3 regions of the Metabacillus sp. cB07 genome follow, and region 3 is predicted to be linked to each of the others. Evidence: a T-box and tRNA genes for the amino acid it is inferred to sense, from the RefSeq annotation. Region 3 holds a T-box; the other regions hold tRNA genes.
The links. A T-box is a leader RNA that pairs with one kind of tRNA and senses whether it is charged. The one in region 3 lies ahead of tyrS (tyrosine--tRNA ligase), so its partner is inferred to be a tRNA-Tyr.
Positions count from the first base shown of each region.

Region 1: it encodes a tRNA-Tyr, which carries the amino acid that the T-box ahead of tyrS (tyrosine--tRNA ligase) is inferred to sense. The anticodon was not compared.
Region 2: it encodes a tRNA-Tyr, which carries the amino acid that the T-box ahead of tyrS (tyrosine--tRNA ligase) is inferred to sense. The anticodon was not compared.

Region 1 covers NZ_CP069296.1:624,162-628,547, forward strand. The annotation lists rRNA gene JOJ89_RS03215 (23S ribosomal RNA) at 1-762, shown strand, start outside; rRNA gene rrf (5S ribosomal RNA) at 891-1,006, shown strand; tRNA gene JOJ89_RS03225 (tRNA-Asn) at 1,023-1,097, shown strand; tRNA gene JOJ89_RS03230 (tRNA-Ser) at 1,102-1,191, shown strand; tRNA gene JOJ89_RS03235 (tRNA-Glu) at 1,201-1,275, shown strand; tRNA gene JOJ89_RS03240 (tRNA-Val) at 1,291-1,366, shown strand; tRNA gene JOJ89_RS03245 (tRNA-Met) at 1,449-1,525, shown strand; tRNA gene JOJ89_RS03250 (tRNA-Asp) at 1,529-1,604, shown strand; tRNA gene JOJ89_RS03255 (tRNA-Phe) at 1,615-1,690, shown strand; tRNA gene JOJ89_RS03260 (tRNA-Thr) at 1,704-1,779, shown strand; tRNA gene JOJ89_RS03265 (tRNA-Tyr) at 1,789-1,873, shown strand; tRNA gene JOJ89_RS03270 (tRNA-Trp) at 1,891-1,964, shown strand; tRNA gene JOJ89_RS03275 (tRNA-His) at 1,992-2,064, shown strand; tRNA gene JOJ89_RS03280 (tRNA-Gln) at 2,098-2,172, shown strand; tRNA gene JOJ89_RS03285 (tRNA-Gly) at 2,231-2,305, shown strand; tRNA gene JOJ89_RS03290 (tRNA-Cys) at 2,315-2,388, shown strand; tRNA gene JOJ89_RS03295 (tRNA-Leu) at 2,410-2,495, shown strand; tRNA gene JOJ89_RS03300 (tRNA-Leu) at 2,531-2,611, shown strand; gene JOJ89_RS03305 (hypothetical protein) at 2,857-3,492, shown strand; gene JOJ89_RS03310 (cupin domain-containing protein) at 3,707-4,386, shown strand, end outside.
Region 2 covers NZ_CP069296.1:171,060-175,445, reverse strand. The annotation lists gene rocF (arginase) at 124-1,023, opposite strand; tRNA gene JOJ89_RS01025 (tRNA-Ala) at 1,208-1,280, opposite strand; tRNA gene JOJ89_RS01020 (tRNA-Gly) at 1,286-1,360, opposite strand; tRNA gene JOJ89_RS01015 (tRNA-Leu) at 1,368-1,448, opposite strand; tRNA gene JOJ89_RS01010 (tRNA-Lys) at 1,463-1,538, opposite strand; tRNA gene JOJ89_RS01005 (tRNA-Gln) at 1,591-1,665, opposite strand; tRNA gene JOJ89_RS01000 (tRNA-Tyr) at 1,780-1,864, opposite strand; tRNA gene JOJ89_RS00995 (tRNA-Thr) at 1,874-1,949, opposite strand; tRNA gene JOJ89_RS00990 (tRNA-Val) at 1,977-2,052, opposite strand; tRNA gene JOJ89_RS00985 (tRNA-Glu) at 2,092-2,166, opposite strand; tRNA gene JOJ89_RS00980 (tRNA-Thr) at 2,185-2,257, opposite strand; tRNA gene JOJ89_RS00975 (tRNA-Asn) at 2,259-2,333, opposite strand; rRNA gene rrf (5S ribosomal RNA) at 2,357-2,472, opposite strand; rRNA gene JOJ89_RS00965 (23S ribosomal RNA) at 2,600-4,386, opposite strand, start outside.
Region 3 covers NZ_CP069296.1:3,148,508-3,152,893, forward strand. The annotation lists partial or broken gene JOJ89_RS16160 (MerR family transcriptional regulator) at 1-102, shown strand, start outside; gene JOJ89_RS16165 (hypothetical protein) at 195-413, opposite strand; gene tyrS (tyrosine--tRNA ligase) at 540-1,805, opposite strand; T-box leader at 1,854-2,075, opposite strand; gene JOJ89_RS16175 (transglycosylase domain-containing protein) at 2,206-4,386, shown strand, end outside.

The sequences.
Region 1 (4,386 bases), 1.6 Mb from region 3:
CCGGAGCGCAAGCTTCGGTGGAGGCATTGGTGGGATACTACCCTTGCTGTATTGAAATTCTAACCCGCAGCCCTTACCGGGCTGGGAGACAGTGTCAGGCGGGCAGTTTGACTGGGGCGGTCGCCTCCTAAAATGTAACGGAGGCGCCCAAAGGTTCCCTCAGAATGGTTGGAAATCATTCGCAGAGTGTAAAGGCACAAGGGAGCTGACTGCGAGACCTACAAGTCGAGCAGGGACGAAAGTCGGGCTTAGTGATCCGGTGGTTCCGCATGGAAGGGCCATCGCTCAACGGATAAAAGCTACCCCGGGGATAACAGGCTTATCTCCCCCAAGAGTCCACATCGACGGGGAGGTTTGGCACCTCGATGTCGGCTCATCGCATCCTGGGGCTGTAGTCGGTCCCAAGGGTTGGGCTGTTCGCCCATTAAAGCGGTACGCGAGCTGGGTTCAGAACGTCGTGAGACAGTTCGGTCCCTATCCGTCGTGGGCGCAGGAAATTTGAGAGGAGCTGTCCTTAGTACGAGAGGACCGGGATGGACGCACCGCTGGTGTACCAGTTGTCTTGCCAAAGGCATCGCTGGGTAGCTATGTGCGGAAGGGATAAGTGCTGAAAGCATCTAAGCATGAAGCCCCCCTCAAGATGAGATTTCCCATCACATTTGTGAGTAAGAACCCTGAAAGATGATCAGGTTGATAGGTCTGAGGTGGAAGCGCGGTGACGTGTGGAGCTGACAGATACTAATCGTTCGAGGACTTAACCACAGTCTAACTAAGCGTAAATTGCACGTGAATCTTGTTATCAAACGTTATTCAGTTTTGAAAGAATAACTTCTTTCAAAAAAAAGCTTGAAATCTTCGGATTTCATAGTATAATAATTTTTGTCACTATGTCTGGTGATGATGGCAAAGAGGTCACACCCGTTCCCATGCCGAACACGGAAGTTAAGCTCTTTAGCGCCGATGGTAGTTGGGGGTTTCCCCCTGTGAGAGTAGGACGTTGCCAGGCTGGTGAAAATTATTATTCCGCAGTAGCTCAGTGGTAGAGCTATCGGCTGTTAACCGATCGGTCGTAGGTTCGAGTCCTACCTGCGGAGCCATTTTGGAGAGCTGTCCGAGTGGCCGAAGGAGCACGATTGGAAATCGTGTAGGCGGTAACCCGTCTCAAGGGTTCGAATCCCTTGCTCTCCGCCACAACTTTATGGCCCGTTGGTCAAGCGGTTAAGACACCGCCCTTTCACGGCGGTAACACGGGTTCGAATCCCGTACGGGTCACCAACATATTTTCACTGCGGAGGATTAGCTCAGCTGGGAGAGCATCTGCCTTACAAGCAGAGGGTCGGCGGTTCGAGCCCGTCATCCTCCACCATGAAAATTCAAAGCAGCAGCGTAACGGTCAAGCAGGTTTAACACCAACTTATCGGGACGAAAAAGAATTACCTTATTATTATCGCGGGGTGGAGCAGTCTGGTAGCTCGTCGGGCTCATAACCCGAAGGTCGCAGGTTCAAATCCTGTCCCCGCAACCAAATGGTCCCGTGGTGTAGCGGTTAACATGCCTGCCTGTCACGCAGGAGATCGCCGGTTCGATCCCGGTCGGGACCGCCATTTTTATAAAGGCTTGGTAGCTCAGTCGGTAGAGCAAAGGACTGAAAATCCTTGTGTCGGCGGTTCGATTCCGTCCCAAGCCACCATTTACACTTATATGCCGGTGTAGCTCAATTGGTAGAGCAACTGACTTGTAATCAGTAGGTTGGGGGTTCAAGTCCTCTTGCCGGCACCACTGAAATGTGGAGGGGTAGCGAAGTGGCTAAACGCGGCGGACTGTAAATCCGCTCCCTCAGGGTTCGGCGGTTCGAATCCGTCCCCCTCCACCATTTTTAAAAAAGAATACAGGGGTATAGTTTAAAGGTAGAACAGAGGTCTCCAAAACCTCCGGTGTGGGTTCGAGTCCTACTACCCCTGCCAATTTAATTAATCTTATATAGTATAATGGCGGCTGTGGCGAAGTGGTTAACGCACCAGATTGTGGCTCTGGCATTCGTGGGTTCGATTCCCATCAGTCGCCCCTTTTTACTTATTAGGGTTTTTATTTTTGTTTTGGGCTATAGCCAAGCGGTAAGGCAACGGACTTTGACTCCGTCATGCGCTGGTTCGAATCCAGCTAGCCCAGCCATTTTCACTTTAACAGTCATCTTTGTGCACCAGCTGCATAAGATACAATTACAGCGAATGCGGAAGTAGTTCAGTGGTAGAACACCACCTTGCCAAGGTGGGGGTCGCGGGTTCGAATCCCGTCTTCCGCTCCAGAATCTTAAGGCGGCATAGCCAAGTGGTAAGGCAGAGGTCTGCAAAACCTTTATCCCCGGTTCAAATCCGGGTGTCGCCTCCAATTTTTATGAACTCACCCTTAGCCGGGGTGGCGGAACTGGCAGACGCACAGGACTTAAAATCCTGCGGTAGGTGACTACCGTACCGGTTCGATTCCGGTCCTCGGCATCAACCAGTATCCAGTTCAAGAAAATGATCAATTTGCCGGTGTGGCGGAATTGGCAGACGCGCACGACTCAAAATCGTGTTCCTCTGGAGTGTCGGTTCGACCCCGACCACCGGTATCTAAAAAGTAATAAATCTAAAGACTTTCTAACAACATGTTAGGAAGTCTTTTTTTATATAAAAATATTTATTTGCACGAAAGAGGAATTATTTAAAAGATATTTTTACTATTAAGTCAAATGATAAATAATCTTTATATGAGTAGGTAAATATTAATGAATAAAAAGCACTAAAAGTCTTTTCGTTTGTTGTATAATATATCCATATACATGAATTATAAGTATTTATGTTAGAGGGGTAGAATATGAATGAGCTAAATAGTAGGAGTAGATTTAAGGAAAATAAAAAGGTGTCTCCCAAATGTTCAACAGTAGAATTAAATTCTTGGATTAAGGTAGCTTTTCTAATCATAATAGGATGGATACTATTTAAATTTAAGTTGGTTATGTTTGTAACAATGTATAATCTAATATATCTTTTTATTGAGTTTCTTTTCACTATGGGGTTAATAGAACATAATGCTTTGTATAACGAATATAACCAAACCTATTATTTCAATGATAATGAGTTATTAAATTTGTTCATTAATTATGGAGTTGTATTTTCAATCATTGGCTTTATTGACAAATTTTTTCCGGGAATTTACTATATTGTTTTTCAATATATAGAAAAGTTGAGAAACATTATTCCGACGTTTCCATTTAGTGGGCTTGTCAGATCCATTTTATTAATAATAGAACTACTTTTTAAAGTAACTTGGGTATTTTCCGGTAGTGTTATACGTTTTGTCACTTCAGTTTTTAGTTTTATTTTTGTCCTACTATATAAAATTGCTGTTCCTATTTTCAATTCATTATTTAAGTCTCTTGATATTGTTAATGAGAAGTTAGATAGTGCTTCAAATCGATTGGATAGTAGCTCTAGAAAAATGGAGAAATAGTTGCTTCTGGAGTGTCGGTTTGACCCCGATCACCGGCATCTATAGCTTACATAAAAACAAGCAAAGTCAATGCTCTAAGCAAACAGAGCATTGGCTTTTTTGTTATATCTGAACGCCCATCGTGTTGACTCAATCATATAAATTCAACCCCAAGTACCCCCCGCCCACCTCCCTGCATATGATGCTTTTATATGCGCTGAAAGGGTGGAGAAGAATGTATTATTATCCGAATTATTGGTATCCAAATCCTTATTATCCTCAAGTTCATGCACCGATGAACAATTACTACAGAGAACCGGCCTATTGGAACTATCCAGGCAGCTACCCCTCTGAGATGGGTGATTACAGACTCTCATTAAAGGATTATGGAAAAGAGCCATTTGTTATTAATATTAATGAAGCGACGCTGCTGAACAATAATTTCCGGACGGCGTTATGGACAGGAACTCACCTGCAGCTTACGTTAATGAGTCTTAATCCGGGTGAAGATATCGGTTTGGAGATGCATCCTGATGTTGATCAGTTCCTGCGGGTTGAAGAGGGGCAGGGGATTGTTCAGATGGGCAAGAGCAAAGACCAATTGCCTTTCATGCGAAACGTCTATGATGATACGGCGATCATCATACCGGCCGGAACGTGGCACAATGTCACCAATACGGGCAAATCTCCGCTGAAACTTTATTCGATCTATGCTCCTCCAAACCATCCGTTTGGTACGGTTCATGAGACGAAAGCGGATGCGGCTGCAGCTGAAGAAAGTCATGGCCATAACGGAGGAGAAACCGTTATTGGTGGCAAGACTCCGGATGAATGGGTAAAGCACACGGAGTTTTTGGTGAAGGAGGGGCTTGAGGATGTGAAGAGAGGGATCAATGCGGTTCACATTCTTCAGGA
Region 2 (4,386 bases), 1.2 Mb from region 3:
TTAACAAATTTTAGGTGTCCTGTAGATGGCTTTTGAGGAGGTTTATCTTAAATCTATCTTAAAAGAATCCCGTAAAAATGGAAAGGGCATAGCCTCAATCGGCTATGCCTTTTGTACCCGTTATTATTTGAGCTTCTCTCCGAATAAAGAGCCCATTAAAGCAACAGCAACTGTTGCGGTTTTATTTTTTTCATCAAGAATCGGATTTACTTCAACAAACTCTGCTGATGTGATAATCTCTGATTCTGCAAGCATTTCCATGGCAAGATGGCTTTCCCTGTAGCTGATGCCGCCAATAACAGGTGTTCCGACACCAGGTGCATCATGAGGGTCAAGTCCGTCAAGATCCAATGATAGATGAACTCCATCCGTACGTTCCTTCAAATACTCGATGGTTTCCTCCATCACCTTCGTCATACCAAGGCGGTCAATTTCATGCATGGTATATACTTTGATTCCCTTTTCCTTAATCAGCTCTTTCTCACCCTGATCAAGCGACCTGGCACCTATAATCACAATGTTCTCAGGCTTTACTTTAGGTGTGTAGCCTCCAATTCTCGTGAGTGCCTCATCACCGATTCCAATGCTGACAGCAAGAGGCATACCATGAATATTGCCTGATGGTGACGTTTCTCCAGTGTTTAAATCGCCATGGGCATCGTACCAGATGACTCCGAGATTCTCATAGTGCTTTGACACCCCTGCAAGCGTCCCGATTGCAATGCTGTGGTCTCCGCCGAAAACAAGTGGAAAAGAACCCGATTTGATCGCTTCATCCACCTGATCTGAAAGCTTCACACTGGCCTCTGACACCGCTTTCAAATTTCTCAGGTTATTGGCTGCTTCTTCTTCTCTGTTCGCACGACCAATCTCAATATCGCCCTTATCTTCAATCTTATAGCTGAGCCCTTCTAATCTCTCAACAACACCGGCATATCGAATCGCACTCGGCCCCATATCGACACCGCGGCGCATTTGTCCAAGATCCATTGGTACTCCAATAATTGATATTCTTTCTTTCATCTCAATCATCCCCCTTATTAGAAGCCTGTGCCTCTATTGTACGTTCAAAAAGGGAGATGACTCAACTCGACAAAATTATGTATATATATACAGAGTTTTCTGTTAAATAAATGACTCAATAACTCCTCCGAACCATTTTTGGAAAACAAAAAAACCTAAGACCATATAGTCTTAGGTTTAAAGATGGAGCCTAGCGGGATCGAACCGCTGACCTCCTGCGTGCAAGGCAGGCGCTCTCCCAGCTGAGCTAAGGCCCCGAATATGGAGCGGAAGACGGGATTCGAACCCGCGACCCCCACCTTGGCAAGGTGGTGTTCTACCACTGAACTACTTCCGCAACATCATGCGGGTGAAGGGACTCGAACCCCCACGTCAAAGACACTAGATCCTAAGTCTAGCGCGTCTGCCAATTCCGCCACACCCGCATATTAAGGAAAAATGGTGTGCCATGAAGGACTCGAACCTTCGACCCTCTGATTAAAAGTCAGATGCTCTACCGACTGAGCTAATGGCACATAAATGAATTCAGTCTTAAGATCCTGCGCAGACACACAGTTCAAAAGAAAATGGCTGGGCTAGCTGGATTCGAACCAGCGCATGACGGAGTCAAAGTCCGTTGCCTTACCGCTTGGCTATAGCCCAATGAAAGTATGTAATTTATAAAATTGGAATTGACCGTAAAAAGGTTTATGTTAACTAACCTTATTATTTACAGTCCAGACAAAAACTATTCAATTCCAGCTTGTCTAAATAAAATGGTGGAGGGGGACGGATTCGAACCGCCGAACCCGGAGGGAGCGGATTTACAGTCCGCCGCGTTTAGCCACTTCGCTACCCCTCCACATTTCAGTGGTGCCGGCGAGAGGACTTGAACCCCCAACCTACTGATTACAAGTCAGTTGCTCTACCAATTGAGCTACACCGGCATTTGAAGTAAGATTATTTAATTCTTATGGTGGAGGATGACGGGCTCGAACCGCCGACCCTCTGCTTGTAAGGCAGATGCTCTCCCAGCTGAGCTAATCCTCCAGAAGAAAAGAATGTTTAGTATTTCACATAAAAAAACAATGGTGACCCGTACGGGATTCGAACCCGTGTTACCGCCGTGAAAGGGCGGTGTCTTAACCGCTTGACCAACGGGCCAGTTGAAGTTGTAATGTAAGCTCCCAACCGGGCTTGAACCGATGACCTCTTCCTTACCATGGAAGTGCTCTACCGACTGAGCTATGGAAGCATGGCTCCGCAGGTAGGACTCGAACCTACGACCGATCGGTTAACAGCCGATAGCTCTACCACTGAGCTACTGCGGAATAATATAATGATTTGTTCACAAGCCTGGCAACGTCCTACTCTCACAGGGGGAAACCCCCAACTACCATCGGCGCTAAAGAGCTTAACTTCCGTGTTCGGCATGGGAACGGGTGTGACCTCTTTGCCATCATCACCAGACATAGTGACAAAAATTATTATACTATGAAATCCGAAGATTTCAAGCTTTTTTTGAAAGAAGTTATTCTTTCAAAACTGAATAACGTTTGATAACAAGATTCACGTGCAACTTACGCTTAGTTAGACTGTGGTTAAGTCCTCGAACGATTAGTATCTGTCAGCTCCACACGTCACCGCGCTTCCACCTCAGACCTATCAACCTGATCATCTTTCAGGGTTCTTACTCACAAATGTGATGGGAAATCTCATCTTGAGGGGGGCTTCATGCTTAGATGCTTTCAGCACTTATCCCTTCCGCACATAGCTACCCAGCGATGCCTTTGGCAAGACAACTGGTACACCAGCGGTGCGTCCATCCCGGTCCTCTCGTACTAAGGACAGCTCCTCTCAAATTTCCTGCGCCCACGACGGATAGGGACCGAACTGTCTCACGACGTTCTGAACCCAGCTCGCGTACCGCTTTAATGGGCGAACAGCCCAACCCTTGGGACCGACTACAGCCCCAGGATGCGATGAGCCGACATCGAGGTGCCAAACCTCCCCGTCGATGTGGACTCTTGGGGGAGATAAGCCTGTTATCCCCGGGGTAGCTTTTATCCGTTGAGCGATGGCCCTTCCATGCGGAACCACCGGATCACTAAGCCCGACTTTCGTCCCTGCTCGACTTGTAGGTCTCGCAGTCAAGCTCCCTTGTGCCTTTACACTCTGCGAATGATTTCCAACCATTCTGAGGGAACCTTTGGGCGCCTCCGTTACATTTTAGGAGGCGACCGCCCCAGTCAAACTGCCCGCCTGACACTGTCTCCCAGCCCGGTAAGGGCTGCGGGTTAGAATTTCAATACAGCAAGGGTAGTATCCCACCAATGCCTCCACCGAAGCTTGCGCTCCGGCTTCCAAGGCTCCTACCTATCCTGTACAAGCTGTACCAAAATTCAATATCAGGCTGCAGTAAAGCTCCACGGGGTCTTTCCGTCCTGTCGCGGGTAACCTGCATCTTCACAGGTACTATAATTTCACCGAGTCTCTCGTTGAGACAGTGCCCAGATCGTTACGCCTTTCGTGCGGGTCGGAACTTACCCGACAAGGAATTTCGCTACCTTAGGACCGTTATAGTTACGGCCGCCGTTTACTGGGGCTTCGGTTCAAAGCTTCGCTTGCGCTAACCTCTCCCCTTAACCTTCCAGCACCGGGCAGGCGTCAGCCCCTATACTTCGCCTTGCGGCTTCGCAGAGACCTGTGTTTTTGCTAAACAGTCGCCTGGGCCTATTCACTGCGGCTTTTCAGGGCTATTCACCCTAAAAAGCACCCCTTCTCCCGAAGTTACGGGGTCATTTTGCCGAGTTCCTTAACGAGAGTTCTCTCGCTCACCTTAGGATTCTCTCCTCGCCTACCTGTGTCGGTTTGCGGTACGGGCACCTCTCACCTCGCTAGAGGCTTTTCTTGGCAGTGTGGAATCAGGAACTTCGGTACTAAATTTCCCTCGCCATCACAGCTCAGCCTTATATGGGAAGCGGATTTGCCTACTTCCCGGCCTAACTGCTTGGACGCGCATATCCAACAGCGCGCTTGCCCTATCCTCCTGCGTCCCCCCATTGCTCAAATGGTGAGGAGGTGGTACAGGAATATCAACCTGTTGTCCATCGCCTACGCCTTTCGGCCTCGGCTTAGGTCCCGACTAACCCTGAGCGGACGAGCCTTCCTCAGGAAACCTTAGGCATTCGGTGGAGGGGATTCTCACCCCTCTTTCGCTACTCATACCGGCATTCTCACTTCTAAGCGCTCCACCAGTCCTTCCGGTCTGGCTTCGACGCCCTTAGAACGCTCTCCTACCACTGTTCGTAAGAACAGTCCGCAGCTTCGGTGATACGTTTAGCCCCGGTACATTTTCGGCGCAGAGTCACTCGACCAGTGAGC
Region 3 (4,386 bases):
GAGGAATTGAAAAAGACGATGGAAATCATTCATCATAAATGCTGGTATTACAAGACTGCGATGGACGCAGGAACAGAGAAAATTCATAAAGTAAACGACTAAGCACGACTTGAAAACTGCCTTTATTTTATCTTTAATAGGATGGAACAAAGGCAGTCTTTGTCTCTTTGAATCGCCAACCGTTTTTTCTAAAACTACGCATAATTCACTATCTTCCCCTTCAAACCGGCAGATAAAATGTTGTCAGCCTTAAAGATCCTCACCTGCTGTTTTGAATAACAGTATGCCTTCACATAACTGCCGCGTATCTCCCTCACAGCGATTGTTCTCTGGGACAAAGCTCCTTTTTCAGAAAGATAAATAATTTCAATCGGAAGCTTCTGATTAATCGACCTCTCAAATAGTCCGTTCATTTTTTCAGCTCCTTTGCTCTCCCTTTATTATATGCAAACACCTGTTCGCTTACAACTTTTTTTGGGAGGTATGGAGTGTAATTTTTGGCAAGAAAAAAAGCCCCTATAAATAGAGGCTTTCCAAAATTATTTGTACTGAATCAGCGTGTACTTCTTCTTCCCTCTGCGGATCACGGTAAACTTGCCGTCAATGCGGTCTTCGGCTCCAAGAACTTTGTCTGTTTCCTGAACGCGTTCGCCGTTAATGTAAACCGCTCCGTTTGATACGTCTTCTCTCGCCTGGCGTTTTGAAGGAGAGATTTTGGCATTGACTAAAAGGTCAATCAAGCCGATTTCGTCCTCTTCAACTGTAAAAGCAGGAACGTCTTTGAAGCCCTGTTCAATTTCGTCGCCCGTCAGTTCTTTGATGTTGCCGCTGAACAGCGCCTGTGAAATCTTGATGGCCTGATCAAGAGATTTTTCTCCATGCACAAGCTTTGTCATTTCTTCAGCGAGTGCTTTTTGAGCTGCACGTTTTTCCGGAGAGCTCACAAGCTCCTGCTCAAGAGCTTCAATTTCCGCGTGTGACATGAACGTAAAGAACTTAATGTATTTCATAACGTCGCGGTCGTCTGTGTTGATCCAGAACTGGTAGAACTCGTAAGGCGTTGTCTTTTCCTTATCAAGCCAGATCGCGCCGCCTTCTGTTTTGCCGAATTTTGTGCCGTCTGATTTTGTCACAAGCGGTACAGTTAGACCGAATGCTTTTGCATTCTCTTCTGATTTGCGGATCAGCTCAAGACCTGCTGTAATGTTGCCCCACTGATCGCTTCCTCCAACCTGAAGTCTGCAGCCTTCTTCTCTGTATAGGTTCAGGAAGTCGTATGATTGCAGAATCATGTAGCTGAATTCTGTGTATGAGATGCCGGATTCGATTCTTGATGCAACCGTATCTTTAGCAAGCATGTAGTTGATGCCGAAGTTTTTGCCAACGTCTCTTAGGAACGTAATGAGATCCATAGAGCCGATCCAGTCGAAGTTGTTTGCAAGTACGGCAGGATTTTTGCCTGAAGGATCAAAATCAAGGAAACGTGACAGCTGGTTTTTAATTTTATCTGACCATTCTTTGACGATATCAGATGTATTCAGCGTACGTTCTGCTTTTTTGCCGGACGGGTCTCCAATCATTCCTGTTGCTCCCCCTACGAGGGCAATCGGACGGTGTCCTGCCTGCTGGAAACGGCGAAGCGTCAAGATTGGAAGCAGATGGCCGATGTGCAGGCTGTCTGCTGTCGGGTCAAATCCTGTATATAATTTAACAGACTCCTCTTCAAGCACCTTTTTCAGGCCTTCTTCGTCTGTCATTTGTTGAATTAATCCTCTAAACTGAAGATCTTTGAGCAATTCACTCATTTTGCTTCTCTCCTTTTTCATAAAATACAAAAACGCCCCTTCAATAAATGAAGGGGCGTGGAATACGCGGTACCACCCTGCTTTGGGAAGCATGCTTCCCGTCTCGAAAAGATAACGGCCTTTAACCGTCTTCTGCTAATTGGCAGATCTGCCGTTCACAAAAGAAGCTCCTGGAGGTAATTCATGATCCATCTTTGTGCTGATTTGCATCGACCATCAGCTTTCTGGGACAGGGAGATGTTCACTACTTCTTCCATTCAAAGCGATAAATAATAATAAATCTTTTTTACCACAACTCAGCATGACTTGTCAAACGATCCGCCCCGATTTGACAAGATCATACAAAAGAACTGTTTTTATATGATATAATGAAGTGATTGTATAGGGGGATGATACGCTCATGGATAAACTTAGAACGTGGTACAGAAAATGGATGCCTTACAAACATAGAACAATTAAAGGGTTTAACATTACATATGGAGTCATCTGGAACCTGGTGCTTGTGTTTATTGTAATCGGTTTACTGACGGCTTCTTTCGGTGCGGGCGTAGGAGCAGGCTATTTTGCTTCTCTCGTAAAAGATGAACCTCTCCGCACATACAATTCAATGAAAAAAGACATCTACAACTATGAAGAAACCTCGCAGGTTTATTTTTCGGATAATGTTTATCTCGGCAAGCTCCGGGCAGATATTGAACGGCAGGAAGTAAAGCTTGCGGATATTTCGGATCATGTGAAAAATGCAGTAATCGCCACTGAAGATGAATTCTTCTATGAGCATGATGGCGTTGTTCCTAAAGCGATTATGCGCGCCCTTTTCCAGGAAGCAACTAACTCAGCTACCCGTTCGGGAGGAAGCACTCTGACTCAGCAGCTCATCAAAAATCAGATCCTGACCGATGAAGTTTCTTTTGACAGAAAAGCAAAGGAAATCCTGCTCGCCCTCAGACTTGAACGTTTTTTTGAAAAGGAAGAGATTCTTGAAGCTTACTTGAATGTAGCGGATCTTGGAAGAAATGCATCAGGCAGAAATGTCGCGGGAGTACAGGCAGCTGCTCAAGGTATTTTCGGAGTCGATGCAAAAGACCTGTCCCTTCCTCAGGCTGCGTTTATAGCGGGACTTCCGCAAAGCCCGTTTGGCTATACTCCGTTTACAAACGAAGGTAAAATTAAAGGAGATCTTGACGCGGGAACGTCCAGAATGAAAACCGTTCTGCGCCGCATGCACGACAAAGGCTTTATTACCCAGCAGGAATATCAGGAAGCAAGCAAATTCGACCTCAGAAAAAGCTTAACAGCCGCAAAACCTTCTTCCATTGATGAATATCCTTGGCTAACATACGAAATTGAAGAGCGCGCAAGAGATATCATTCTTGCCCAGCTTGCGGAAAAAGACGGCCGCAAACTGGATGAACTGAAGCAAAATAAAGAGCTCTATGCCGAATACAAAGCTCTGGCAGACAGAAATCTAAGACAAAACGGCTACAAGATTCACACTACTGTCAATAAAAATATGTACGATAAAATGAATGCCATTGCCAAATCCTATGAATATTACGGCAACAGTAAACCAGAATACAAGATTAATAAAGAAACAGGCAAAAAGACTCAGGTTCAGGAACCGGTTGAAGTAGGGGCTGTGTTAATCGAAAACAAAACCGGAAAAATCCTCAGCTTTGTCGGGGGAAGAGATCACGATGTTTCACAGACGAATCACGCGACAGACGCACCGCGGTCGAATGGATCGACAATGAAGCCGCTTGTTGCTTATGCACCAGCTATGGAGCTTGGTGAACTTCAGCCTGGTTCTGTTCTTGCGGATGTCCCATTGCCAGGAAAATACTCTCCAGGTAACTTTGACGGAAGATTTCATGGTTTTACAAGCGCAAGATTCGCCCTCGCTAAATCATATAATATACCTGCAGTTAAAGCATACATGAAAATACAGAATAAAGATCCTCTTTCTTACCTGAAAAAAATGGGCATGACCACTATTCATAAAAGTGACGGTGGACTTTCTACGGCACTAGGAGGTATAACTACCGGGGTAACTGTTGAAGAAAACGTTAATGCCTATACAACATTTGCAAACGGCGGAAAATTTATTGATGCTTATCTGATTGAGAAAATTGAAACAAAAACAGGAGAAGTCATTTACCAGCACAAATCAACACCAGTAGATGTTTTTTCACCTCAGACTGCTTATTTGACACTTGATATGATGAGAGATGTCATCAGTGAAGGGACAGCGACTTCCGCAAAAAAATACCTGTCGTTCAATGCAGACTGGGCAGGAAAAACGGGAACGAGCCAGGAGTACAGGGACATCTGGTTTGTAGCCTCCAATCCAAATGTGTCTTTTGGAACTTGGCTCGGGTATGATACACCTAAACCTGTTGATAAAAGGTATAAGGGGATGAACTATGGCAATAGAAACATCCTCCTCTGGTCAAAAATGATGAACGCTGCTTATGAAGTAAACCCGGGACTAATTGCTCCAAAGTCCACATTTAAAATGCCGGGCGGAATTGTCCAGAGATCCTATTGCGCCCTTTCAGGGGACCTTCCATCAGCGATGTGC